Linked DNA regions of Nordella sp. HKS 07. The protein of the gene in region 1 interacts with the protein of each later gene in a pairwise test. Links are inferred from orthologs where the notes say so. Each region holds a gene or a part of one and is shown in the gene's direction. Other genes may lie near its edges.

Region 1 (7,689 bases):
CAATCGCTACGTCTCGGCATAACATATCGGTTCTTCGCCCACTAAGGCCAACAACATAACGGTAAAGCCCGCTGCATTTTGCTTGGCAGGCTTTGTCGTTTTTCACATCCTTTTGAGCTTTACCCCGGCTCCCGCCGCCGTTCGCGGGGACGACTTTGGTGACGCCAGCCTCGTGGAGCGGAAGGTCGCCTCAAAGTCGAGATTCTTCTTAGGATTCGGCGATCCAACGGAGCATTGCATCGCCAGCGTCTAGCGCGCCGGACGCTCACACAGAATCGATCCGGCGCTCTATCTCTTTGATTTGCGCATCGGATTCTCCGAAAACCGCTTTGCACTTTTCGGTCCGATGCTCTAGCGGGGAGCGAGACTGTGCAGTTGGGTTCCCCACGAGGGATTGATGTATTATTGGGAATTGCGCGCGCTTCCGTTCAAGCCGCGAGCTGCGAAATCACCGCATTGAGGACACGGCGTCCGGCCTGGGTGGCGATCAACCGGTCGCCGCGCAAGCTCACCAACCCCATTTCGGTGAGTTCGGAAAGATGCGACGGCTCGCGCCCGCTCAAGCGGCGGTAGCGGGCGAGGTCGATGCCGTCGGCGATGCGCAGTCCCATCAGCAGATATTCGGCCGCCTGATCTTGTGTGGCGACCACCGTCTCCTCGATGACACCATTGTCCCGCGCCTCAACGAGGCCGCGCCAGGTCTCGGGATGCCGCTCCGTCGCGAGCGCCAGGCGCCGGCCGGCTTCGGTGATACGGCTGTGGGCGCCAGGCCCGGCGCCGGCATAATCGCCATAGCGCCAATAAATGAGGTTGTGGCGCGATTCATGCCCCGGACGCGCATGGTTCGACACCTCATAGGCGGCGAGTCCGGCCGCAGCGGTCAGCTCCTGCGTCAGGTCATAGAGATCGGCGGCGAGTTCCTCATCGGGCACGATGAGCTGGCCGGCGCGATGGAGATCGGCGTAGCGCGTGCCTTCCTCGATGGTGAGCTGATAGAGCGACATATGGCCCTGCTGCTCGGACAGCGCGCGGGTGAGCTCGGCGCGCCAGGCGGCCAGTGTCTGGCCGGGCCTTGCGTAGATGAGATCGAAGGACACGCGCGGAAATGTTCTGGCGGCGAGACGGAAAGCCTGCAGCGCTTCCGCGACCGAATGCTGGCGGCCCAGCGCCTTCAGATCGCGCTCGTCGAGCGCCTGCACGCCGACCGAGACGCGATTCACGCCGGCTGAGCGGTAGCCTACGAAGTTCTCCGCCTCCACGCTCGTCGGATTGGCCTCGAGCGTGATCTCGGCGTCGGGTGATACCGGCCACAGGCGGGCGATGGCGTCGAGCACATGGCCCACCGCTTCAGGCGGCATCAAGGACGGCGTGCCGCCGCCGAAGAAGATGCTCTCGACCGCGCGCTTGCCGGTGCGGTCCGCGAACCAGGCAAGCTCGCGCGCCAAAGCGTGCGCGAATGACAGCGCATCGACCGGCTGATGGCGCACATGCGAGTTGAAATCGCAATAAGGACATTTGGCCTTGCAGAAAGGCCAATGCACATAGATGCCGAAGCCTGGTTCAGAAGAGCGCATCGACGAGCTTCCGGAAGGCCACGGCACGATGCGAGATCTCGTGCTTGGCGTCGGGATCCATTTCACCAAAGGTTTCCTGCCGGCCGTCGGGCAGGAACATCGGATCATAGCCGAAACCGCGCTTGCCGCGCGGCGGCCAGACCAGCGTGCCCCACACGCGGCCTTCGAAATTCTCGACCTGGCCGTCGGGCCAGGCGACCGACAGCACGCTCACAAAATAAGCGCGCCGCTGTTCTGGTGTCGTCGCCCCTATCGCCTGCAGTTTCTCTTCGACATTGCGCATGGCGAGCACGAAATCCTTGGAGGGGCCGGCCCAGCGCGCCGAATAGATGCCGGGATCGCCACCGAGCGCCTCGACGCACAGGCCCGAATCGTCGGCGAGCGACACGAGCTTGGCGCCATCAGCAGCGGCGCGCGATTTGAGCTCGGCATTGGCCTCGAAGGTCTCGCCGGTTTCCTCTGGCTCAGGCAGCCCCAGGCTTGCGGCCGAGATCGCCTCGACGCCATAAGGCCCGAGAAGCTCGTTGATCTCCTTGACCTTGCCCGGATTGTGCGACGCGACGACGAGTTTCTGATCGCGCAGTGATCTTATTTGTTGACGCGCTTCCTTATCGCCAAAGTCGAGCAACTTTGGCGGGAAGCGCTCTGGGAGGCCCCAGATGCGCGGCTCGGCGAATTCGACCGAATTACCGGCGGGATCGCGGCAATAGATCGAGTGCCCGCCTCCCGACCATTCGAAATCGGCTTCCAGCGCGATGCCATGACGGCTGAGATGCTGGCGCCAGCGCGCGAGCTCTCCGGCCGTGGCGGAAAAGCAGACATGGCCCGCACCCGTGGCGCCATGCGGCGGCGCCGAGGTGAAGGACTTCGGCTTCACCGCCGAAGCGACCTGATTGAAGACGAGCAGCATGCCGTCGCCGCAATGGAAGAAGACAAACTGATCCTCGAGCTCGCGGCGCACCTCGAGCCCGATCACGCCTTCATAGAAACGGCGCATGGCGGCGATATCCTCGCCATAGAGGATGGTCTCGAGGATCGCCGTCGCTCTCATGCGACGGCCTTCTTCTGAAGCTCCACCAGTTCGCCGATGCCATTCTGCGCGAGATTCAGCAGGTCGAGGAAGCGCTCCTTCGAGAAAGGCTCAGCCTCGGCCGTGCCCTGGATCTCGACAATGCCGCCCTGGCCGGTCATCACGAAATTCGCATCCGTCTCGGCGTTCGAATCCTCGTCATAGTCGAGATCGAGCACGACCTCGCCATTATGGATGCCGCAGGAGATCGCGGCGACATGATCGCGCAGCGGATTTCTGGCGAACATCTCGCGCGCTTCCATCCATTTGAGCGCATCATGGAGCGCGATCCAGCTGCCGGTGATGGCGGCGGTGCGGGTGCCGCCATCGGCCTGGATGACATCGCAGTCGAGGGTGATCTGCTTCTCGCCGAGCCCCACGAGATCGACCACGGCCCTGAGCGACCGCCCGATCAGGCGCTGGATCTCCTGGGTGCGGCCCGACTGCTTGCCCTGCGCCGCCTCGCGCCGCATGCGATCGCCGGTGGCACGCGGCAACATGCCGTACTCAGCCGTGACCCAGCCCTTGCCGGCGCCCTTGAGCCAGGGCGGAACCTTTTCCTCGACAGTGGCGAGGCACATCACATGGGTGTCGCCGAAGCGGACGAGGCAGGAGCCTTCCGCATGTTTTGAGAAGCCGCGCTCGAAACTCACCTTGCGCAATTCATGGGGCTTTCGCCCGGACGGCCGCATCATTTACTCTCTTTCTTAGAGCTCTTCCCGTCTTGATCGAATCGGAACGATTCGATCAAGACGGGTAAAAGGGCTCGAATAACTTACAATCCGGAGCGCTTCCTTATCGCCAAAGTCGAGCAACTTTGGCGGGAAGCGCTCTAGAAAACGGGCCCGGTTCTAGCCCGGATAGAGACCCTGGGAAACTCATTTTAGGGGCCACAATACCTTCAGTTGACCGCCCTGCCCCCTGTTCCTAGATTTGCCGCATGAGCATCCATCCCCAGAGACCCCTTGTCGATGAGCGCCTGCAGGGCCTGGCCCAGCTCGATCAGCGCTCGCGCGACATCTTCCGGCGCCTGGTCGAGACCTATCTCGACACCGGCGAGCCGGTCGGCTCGCGCACCATCTCGCGCATCCTGCCGTCCAGCCTGTCGCCGGCCTCGGTGCGCAATGTGATGATGGATCTCGAGGAAACCGGCCTCATCTATTCGCCCCATACCAGCGCCGGCCGCATGCCGACCAATGCGGGCCTGCGTTTCTTCGTCGATGCGCTGCTCGAAGTGGGCTCGATCTCGCCCGAGGAGCGCGCCCGCATCGATGCGCAGATGACCGGCACCAACCGCTCGCGCCGGGTGGAAGACGTGCTGGGCGAGGCGACGACATTGCTCTCCGGCCTGTCGCATTGCGCCGGCCTCGTGGTGGCGCCGAAGCTCAATGCCAGGCTGAAACATATCGAATTCGTGAGCCTGGCGCCCGGCCGCGGCCTCGTCATCCTCGTCGCCGAGGACGGCACGGTCGAGAACCGCACTATCGATCTGCCGCCCGGCCTGCCGCCATCCTCGCTCATCAAGGCGTCCAACTATCTCTCCGCCCGCATGCAGGGCAAGACGATCGCCGAAGCGCAGCGCCTGATGCAGGAGGAGATCACCACGCTCAAGACCGAGCTCGACGAGCTCACCGCCAAGGTCGTCGCCGACGGCGTCGCCACCTGGTCCGGCAATGTCGAAGAGGATGACCGCACGCTCATTGTCAAAGGCCAGGGCAACCTGATCGAGAATCTCACCGCCTTCGACGATCTCGAGCGCATCCGCCGGCTCTTCGACGATCTCGAGAACAAGCGCGAGCTCATTCAGCTCCTGGGGTCGGCCGATATCGGCGAGGGTGTGCGGATCTTCATCGGCGCGGAGAACAAGCTGTTCTCGATGTCGGGCTCCTCGCTGATCGTCGCGCCCTATCGCAACAGCGAGGAGAAGATCGTCGGCGCGCTCGGCATCATCGGCCCGACGCGGATGAACTATGCCCGTATCATCCCGATGGTCGACTATACCGCGCGCATCATCGGGCGGCTGATCACGTGACGACGTCACGTGAGGCCAGTTGCGTCTGCGGCCAGTTGCGGCTCACCTGCCAAAGCGAACCGATCCGCATCTCCATCTGCCACTGCCTCGACTGCCAGAAGCGCACCGGCAGCGTATTTGGCACGCAGGCGCGTTTCCGCCGCAGCGATGTGACCCGCATCGAAGGCGAGAGTACGCGCTTCACGCGGCCTGGCGACAGCGGCGGCACGGTGACTTTTCATTTCTGTCCGCAATGCGGCTCGACCGTTTATTGGGAATTGAGCAGCGTGCCCGAAGCCTATGCCGTCGCGGTCGGCGCCTTCGCGGATCCCGGTTTTCCGGCGCCGCGCGTTTCCGTCTATGAGGCGCGGCGGCATGACTGGGTCGATCTCGACGATCTCAAGGACCTCGAGCGCCCGGGTTAGCTCAGAAGCTCCTGCATGAAGTCCGGCAGCGGACGGCCCTGCGTCAGAAGGAAGCGTGCCATGGCGCCGGCAACCTGGCGCACCGCCGGCCGCGTCGACATGCGCCGGCGCCAGGCGAGAAGCCGTGGCGTCGCTTCCGTCATCGGCGCCCCCATGCGGGCGGCGAAAAGCTGCGCCATGTAGAAGGCGATATCGGCGAAAGAATAGGTTCCGGCCAGAAACTCGGCCGGGCCGAGCTGCCGCTCCATCTCATCATAAAAGCGTGCCGATGCGGCGCAGGCCGCGACTGCCGTCGGGTCTGCGAGGCGGTCCTGCAGGCCCATCAGCCTGACGATCGGCGGGAAGAAGACCTCGTCCGATTTAAGCTCGAGAAGCCGGGCAATGGCTCGGTCCGCCGGTCCCTCGGGCCACAAAGCGGGCGCAGGCCGCAGATGGTCGAGATACTCGAAAATCTGGGTCGAATCGAAGATTTCCACGGCGCCATGGACGAGTACCGGAACCTGGCTTTTGGGGTTGATGCGGGCCACATCGGGATGCTTGGGCTCATAGAGCCGCGCCATGTCGAAGGGCACCATCACCAGGTCGATATCGAGGCCTTTTTCCCGGGCGGCGATCTCCGCCTTGGCGCCAAACATGCTCAAAGGGCCGGAATAGAGGCGGATGCGGCTGGACACGGGCTTTTCTCCTAAAAATGGACCTTGGCCCGTCATAGGCCCGGCAAGTGTCGTCCTGTGTCAGTTGAGCCGAAAGACTTGATTTTTCTTATCCGAACCCTGATATCCGGGCCCGAAACCCAATCCATCGATCGACAATCCAGGATCGTCATGACTGCAAAAGCGACCAAAGAAACCATGGCTGAAGAGGCTCAGGCGCCGGAAGCCGACCCGGTGACCCTGTCCGACATGGAGGCAGATCCGCGCGAGGCCGAGATCATCGATCTCAAGGAAGAGGTTGGCCAGCTCAAGGACCAGCTGCTCCGCACCTTCGCCGAGATGGACAATCTGCGCAAACGCATGGAGCGCGACAAGGCGGAAGCCACGCTCTATGCCGCGACCAATTTCGCCCGCGATATACTGAGCGTCAGCGACAACATGGAGCGGGCGCTTGCCACCGCCGAGGCGGACCATCTCAAGGAGGCGACCGAGCCCGTCAAGAATCTCGTCGCCGGCGTCGAGATGACCAACCGCGAGCTGCTCAATGTCTTCGAGCGGCACGGCATCACCCGCGTCTATCCGATGGGCGAGAAATTCGACCCGCATTACCACCAGGCGATGTTCGAAGTGCCGACCAATGACGCCGCCCCCGGCACCGTCGTGCAGATCATGCAGGCGGGCTTCAAGATCGGCGACCGGGTGCTCCGGCCTGCCATGGTCGGCGTCGCCAAGGCGGCGGGATAACCCGCATTTCACCTTCGTCATCCCGGCGAAAGCCGGGATCGACTGAATTTTTTCCGCGCGAACAGCGCCGCCCGCTTTTGCTTATTCAGTGGATCCCGGCTTTCGCCGCTGCCGTATTCACACATCCGCTTTTTCCCGTGCGGGCAGTGAGCAGCCCTCCCGTTTCTGCTTCTGCGCGCTTGCGGCGTCGCTCTTCCCTGCTCGGACAACGGGGCTCTGTCACACAATCCACAACCAATGCAATGAGTTGTACCGAAGACCGGGTCTGGAGAAAGCCGTTCTTCGCAACTACCCTGTATCTACCCTGTATCCGAGCCGGGGCGGGACGTGGGTGGCCAGGTGGGGCCCCGGACTTTGGCCGGGCCGGGGGAGCCGCGTTCCCCACAAGGGGACGAAGGAAGATGTGTGAATCCGATAGCGGCTTGCGCCGGGATGACGGTTTCAAGCATGCACGCGAGGTCGCATTCACTGGCGGATTGTCGATGGTGATGACAGCAATGCCTTCTTCGCAGGTAAGGGATACGGGCGCTGTTGCCTCCTGAATTCGTCTTCCCGGCGAAAGCCGGGATCCAATAAACTCCTTCCGCGCGAACAGCGCCGCCCGCTTGCGCTCATTCAGTGGATCCCCACTTTCGCCGGGATGACGGTCAGGCGTTGCGTTTCGGTTTGATCAGGATCAAGTCCGGAACGGTGGGAGCGCACTAAGCTTGCTTTGACACAATGCAAGGAGACGACAGAATGTCGAACACGCCTCACACGCTCGGCGAAGAATTCCCCGGCCAGCTCGAAGCCATCCACGCGCTCAAGGCGAAGAATGAACACTTCGCCCGCGTGCTACGGGAATATGACGAGGTGAACGACCAGATCCACCGAGCCGAGACCAAAATCGAGCCCGTCAGTCAGGACCATGAAGTCACCTTGCGCAAGCGCCGTCTGGCGCTGAAGGACACGATCGCGGGTGCGCTCGCTGCGAACTGAGCCCCTGGAGCCGCGAGCGCACCGGCATAGGCCGCTCGCGTCCCCACACATCGTCATCCCGGCACAACGCCGGGGTGTCGTTCAAGAGTGATGCGACAGATCCCTGATCGTCGCATTGCGGCCATTGAGCAGGTTGTCGGGATTCCACGGCAATGTCGTCACATAGGCGCGTGCCAGCAGCGCGTCATACATGAAGAGCCGGCCGGCAAGACTGTCGCCGATGCCGAGAATCTCC
Region 2 (5,140 bases), 2.1 Mb from region 1 along the record:
GCGTTGCGGTGGCGTTTGCCTGGGCCTTTTTCGCGCTGCGCATCGCGCACAGCTTCATCCATGTTGGACGCAATATCCTGGTCCGGCGCTTTTATGTTTTCGTGGCCGGGGCCGTCGTCCTGACGCTCTCCTGGCTGTGGCTCGCTTACAAGGTTTTCGGATAGTCATGCGTGAAGGTGGACGTATATCGGCGGCGATCGAGGTTCTGCAGGAGATCGCGGAGCGCCATCGCCCGGCGGCGGAGGCGCTGAAGGACTGGGGCAAGGCGCATCGCTTCGCCGGTGCCGGCGACCGCCATGCCATCGGCACGCTGGTCTATGACGTGCTGCGGCGGAAAAATTCGCTGAAGGCTCACATGGGCGGCGATGGCGCCCGCGCGCTGGCGCTGGCCGCCTTGCACGATGTCTGGAAGCGCGCGCCCGACGACATCGCGCTTGCCATGGCGCAAGAACACGGGCCGGGGGCGCTGACTGACGATGAGCGGGCGGCCCTGGCGCGTCAAGAGGAAAACGCTGCACCCGCTTATGTCGCGGGCGACTATCCCGAATGGCTCAGCGCCTCCTTCGACCGTGCCTTCGGCATGCGCGCCGCTGAGGAAGGCCGCGCTTTAGCCGAGCGCGCGCCGGTCGATCTGCGCGCCAATCTCCTCAAATGCGATCGCGCGAAACTCATCAAGGCGCTGGAGAAGTTCAGTGCGTCGGCGGGGCCTCTGTCGCCCTGGTGCGTGCGCATAGAAGCCTCCGGTCCCGACCGGCGTAACCCGCATGTCGAGGCCGAGCCCGCCCATGGCAAGGGCTGGTTCGAGGTACAGGATGCCGCCTCGCAGGTGGCGGCGCTGATGTCGGGCGCCAAGCCTGGCGAACAGGTGGCCGATATTTGTGCCGGGGCCGGGGGCAAGACCCTGGCGCTCGCGGCGCTGATGGGCAACAAGGGCCAGATCCACGCCTATGACCAGGACAAGCACCGCCTGCGGCCGATCTTCGAAAGGCTGCAAAGGGCAGGGGCGCGCAATGTTCAGGTTTTGGGTTCGGACGAGTCCGTAAGACTCGATGCTCTCAAGGGAAAAATCGATTGCGTCCTGGTCGATGCGCCCTGTTCGGGTTCCGGCGCCTGGCGGCGCAACCCGGACTCGAAATGGCGACTGAGCGAGAAGCAGCTCGAGACGCGGCTTGGCGATCAGAGGGCGGTGCTGGAACGTGGCGCGGGGCTGGTGAAGCCGGGCGGGCGGATGCTCTACATCACCTGCTCGGTGCTTCCGGAGGAGAATGACGACCAGGTGGCGGCCTTCCTCTCAGGCCATCCCGATTTCGCGGTTGTGCCCTATCGCGACCAGTGGCGCCAGGCCATCGGCACCGAACCGCCCAATTCGGCGGGCGAGTGGACGGAGACGCTGTTGCTGACCCCGCATAGCCACGCGACCGACGGTTTCTTCATGGCGCTGCTGAGGAAGAAGTCCGCCTAGGCCCGCTCTCCCCGCCTTGCATAATTTTACGTGGCGACACCTGCTGGCGGATTTGGTCTGGTCGCCCTTGCCAATGACTTCGCTGGACCCTTTGCTGCGAAGTTCCGGCAACTGCTTCTCCTGGCGCGGAGCTGTCTTGGCCATATCGATGTGAACTCCGGGATCACTTAATCCCTTGTTTGTATTCTCAACTTCACGCAATCCGGCCGCATTCAATGTCCGGCCATGGATGATCTGTACATTCGCCGGCCGTGATGGAGTCCCGGGCGATTGACGCGCTGCTCCATCGCCTGCAAGCGCGGGCTTGCCGTTGCGATTACCTTCATCCTTCTTGTTCCACACGCGCAGCAAAGCTTGCACGATTTCATGGATTATTCGGAGGCAGAGAACCATTCGATTGATCCTATCGGAGTTCGGATAGAGGAGCCTGTTCGGTCGGACTCAAGAGTTGAAGTCCGAACGCAACTCCTCAACTTGATATTTCCCAAATCCTGCCGTTAGGCCCACGATGTCAAGCGCCTGAGCGATGAGATTGCTTTCCTGCGGGCGCCTGAGCGTATGCGGCAAATTTCGGCACGGCCGGACGATGCCAGAACGCGTCTCCGATGACGTAGGTTAGCCCCTTGTAAGAAATTTAGCTTATGCTAAATCTACTGTATGCATGATCATACGACCGCTATCGACCGGTTAATGGGATGGCGCCGCGACCGCGGCGAGGCGTCGCTCAGCGATGTCCACCGCAGCATTCCGGTGCGCGCCGACGCCTCCATGTGGCGGCGCGCCATGGCCTTTGTCGGCCCGGGCTATCTCGTTTCCGTGGGGTATATGGATCCCGGCAACTGGGCCACCTCGATCGCCGGCGGCGCGCAGTTCGGCTATACGCTGCTCGTCATCGCGCTGATGTCCAACATCATGGCGATCATCCTGCAGTCGCTGTGCGCCCGGCTCGCCATTGCCTCGGGCCGCGACCTGGCACAGGCCTGCCGCGACGCCTTCCCCAAGCCCGTCGCCTGGATCTTATGGCTCTTCGCCGAAATCGCCATCATCGCCACCGACATCGCCGAAGTGGTGGGCACGGCCATCGGCCTCAATCTGCTCTTCGGCATTCCGCTCGAGATCGGCGTCATCATTACCGCACTCGACGTGTTCCTGATCCTCTATCTGCAGAAGCTCGGCTTCCGCTGGGTCGAGGCCTTCATCATCTGCCTCCTCGGCGTGATCGCGGTGTGCTTCGGGGTGCAGATCGCCATGGCGGACCCGGAATGGGGCGCCGTCATCAAGGGCTTCGCGCCGACGACCGAGATCATCACCAACCCCACCATGCTCTATCTGGCGCTCGGCATCATCGGCGCCACCGTGATGCCGCATAATCTCTATCTCCATTCGGGCGTGGTGCAGACGCGCGCCTATGGCCGCTCCGACAAGGAGAAGCGCGAGGCGCTCACTTTCGCCACCATCGACTCGACCGTGGCGCTCATGTTCGCGCTGCTCGTCAACGCTTCGATCCTGATCCTGGCGGCGGCGACCTTCTACAAGACGGGCAATGCGCAGATTGCCGATCTGGGCGATGCCCATGCGATGCTGGCGCCGCTGCTCGGCTCCATGCTGGCGCCCAAGCTCTTCGCTATCGCGCTCTTATGCTGCGGCCTCAATTCGACGGTGACGGCGACGCTCGCCGGCCAGATCGTCATGGAAGGCTTCCTGCGCATCCGGCTGCCGGCCTGGGCCAGGCGTCTCATCACCCGCATGTTCGCCATCATCCCGGCGGCGGGCGTGACCATCTATTATGGCGAGAGCGGGACGGGGACGCTGCTGATCCTGAGCCAGGTCATTCTCGCCTTCCAATTGCCCTTCGCCATCGTGCCCCTGGTGATGTTCACCCGCGACCGCGCCAAGATGGGCGCCCTGGTGGCGCCGACCTGGCTGACCGTCGTCTCCGCCGCTATCGCCGCCATCATCATCGGCCTCAATATCAAGATGCTCTACGATCTGGGCTTCGGCGGGTAGGATCACGGCCGGGACTTCACTATCACTCCAGTCCGGCTTCACAGTTGCCCGACGACACTCCTCGCCACATCCTCGGCCGTGTTCTGCGCCAACGTCGTTTTGGTCCAAGGGACGACGGAATAGAGAATTAATGGCGGGGGTTCCGGTCTGCTGGGCACAATGCGAAGGACGCCCAATCTCAACTCATTCTCAAACAGGCGCCGTGGCACATACGCCACGCCAAGCCCTTCCTGTGCCAGGTGGGCGGCCACTTTAGCTGTGTTGCAGATGGTCGCGTGGCGGACGCGCATATCATTCCAGGATAGCAATGTGAGACCGGAGCCGCGAAGCTGCCATTCGTGAGACGTGGCGATTATCGGCACGTCCAGAACGTTGTTGGGCGTCAACGAGGACGGTAGCGCGGCCATTCGTGGGCTCGCCACCCAGACAAACGAGACGTGCTCAAGTTCCTTGAGCCTGAACCGTGTCGTCGAAAGCTCGCATGGCGCAAAGGCCATATCCAAGGCTGATCGATGTAACTTCTCCTCCAGGATATACGACAGTGCGACTTCGACTTCGATTTGCACCTGAGGATGGCGGGTCTTCATCTGTGTCAAGAATTCAGGCAGCCAGGTTAGCGCGACCGTCTCGATGACACCGAGGCGGATGTATCCTGAAACGACTTCAACATCCCTTCCGGGAGATTCCGTCAGGCGGTTCATGGCCCTGATCACGTCTTCGACCAGCGGCAGGAGGGCGGCCCCCTCCGGAGTGAGGTGCACGGTTCGTTGAGATCTATCGAAAAGCCTTACCTTAAGTTGTGTTTCGAGCTCCTGGATCCGCATTGAGACTGCCGAGGGCGTTGCATGCAGGCGTGCAGCCGCTTTCGCCAAGCTGCCGAGTCGGGCAGCCCAATAGAACGTTTCGAGCTGTTTGTGGTTCACACGGATCCATCCCTTCAAAATTTTTGATGATTTAACCCGATCGAGAATTTGATTTTATTGAGGTAAGGGTTGCGGCACAATCCGGGAATTGGCGACGCTGAACGATTGCTCGGCAGAGCCATCCAGGGAGGAAAAGATGAGCCGTTTGAACCAGATACTGTCGACCAATCTTGGCCGCAGAGGGTTTCTATGCCGGTGCTGCGGTTGGGCCGCCGCCGCCGCGATTCCATCGTCATTCTACATGGGGACGGCCCAGGCGGCGTCCGGCCCTGTGATCAAGGCGACGCATGGGACCGGATTATGCAATCTTGGCCTGTTCCTCGTGAAAGAGCAGAACCTCGGCGAAGCCGAAGGATTTCAGCTGCAGTTTGTGAACACCGCGGCAATTGCCGACATAACGACTATGTTTGGCTCGGGGCAGGTCGATGCTTCGATGCTCCCCTATACTAACTTCCTTGCCCTCAGAGAGCGCGGCGTTCCCGTGAAAATCATCGCCGGGGGCGGTGTCGAAGGGTTGATGATCCTGAGCCAGCCCGAGCTCAAGACGGCGGCTGACCTCAAGGGAAAGTCATTCGGTACCTTCCAGGCCGACACGCTGGAGGTCATGCCGTATGACTGGCTGAAAAAGCACGGGCTCTCCTTCAGCGACGTCGAGATCCGTTACTTCGGGACCGCGCCGGAACTGGCCCAGGCGTTTGTCGCGGGCAGCATCGATGCGATATGCCACCATGAGCCGTACATAACCCAG

The links. Proteins that work in one complex are often made in the same cells at the same time.
Region 2: the proteins of grpE (region 1) and G5V57_RS23585 interact in binary tests that used the Escherichia coli proteins (3 or more experiments, as listed by UniProt). The link is inferred for Nordella sp. HKS 07 from one-to-one orthologs.

What each region holds. Positions count from the first base shown.
Region 1 is NZ_CP049258.1:2,952,263-2,959,951, reverse strand. The notes cover bases 4,989-7,689. They hold grpE (nucleotide exchange factor GrpE), read left to right. Parts: upstream 4,989-5,903; coding sequence 5,904-6,476; downstream 6,477-7,689. Other genes in these bases: G5V57_RS13920 (molybdopterin-synthase adenylyltransferase MoeB), read right to left, coding at 7,536-7,689; G5V57_RS13925 (YdcH family protein), read left to right, coding at 7,215-7,454; G5V57_RS13935 (glutathione S-transferase family protein), read right to left, coding at 5,076-5,753; G5V57_RS13940 (GFA family protein), read left to right, coding at 4,989-5,079. Outside these bases: G5V57_RS13965 (outer membrane protein), read left to right, coding at 1-45; radical SAM family heme chaperone HemW, read right to left, coding at 429-1,574; rdgB (RdgB/HAM1 family non-canonical purine NTP pyrophosphatase), read right to left, coding at 1,561-2,166; rph (ribonuclease PH), read right to left, coding at 2,622-3,335; heat-inducible transcriptional repressor HrcA, read left to right, coding at 3,584-4,675; more of G5V57_RS13940, read left to right, coding at 4,672-4,988. UniProt on the Escherichia coli protein: Participates actively in the response to hyperosmotic and heat shock by preventing the aggregation of stress-denatured proteins, in association with DnaK and GrpE. It is the nucleotide exchange factor for DnaK and may function as a thermosensor.
Region 2 is NZ_CP049258.1:5,019,914-5,025,053, forward strand. Bases 1,376-4,294 are described here. They hold G5V57_RS23585 (Nramp family divalent metal transporter), read left to right. Parts: upstream 1,376-2,119; coding sequence 2,120-3,469; downstream 3,470-4,294. Other genes in these bases: G5V57_RS23580 (RsmB/NOP family class I SAM-dependent RNA methyltransferase), read left to right, coding at 1,376-1,462; G5V57_RS23590 (LysR family transcriptional regulator), read right to left, coding at 3,508-4,294. Outside these bases: G5V57_RS23575 (MAPEG family protein), read left to right, coding at 1-164; more of G5V57_RS23580, read left to right, coding at 167-1,375; more of G5V57_RS23590, read right to left, coding at 4,295-4,392; G5V57_RS23595 (ABC transporter substrate-binding protein), read left to right, coding at 4,529-5,140. UniProt on the Escherichia coli protein: H(+)-stimulated, divalent metal cation uptake system. Involved in manganese and iron uptake. Can also transport cadmium, cobalt, zinc and to a lesser extent nickel and copper. Involved in response to reactive oxygen.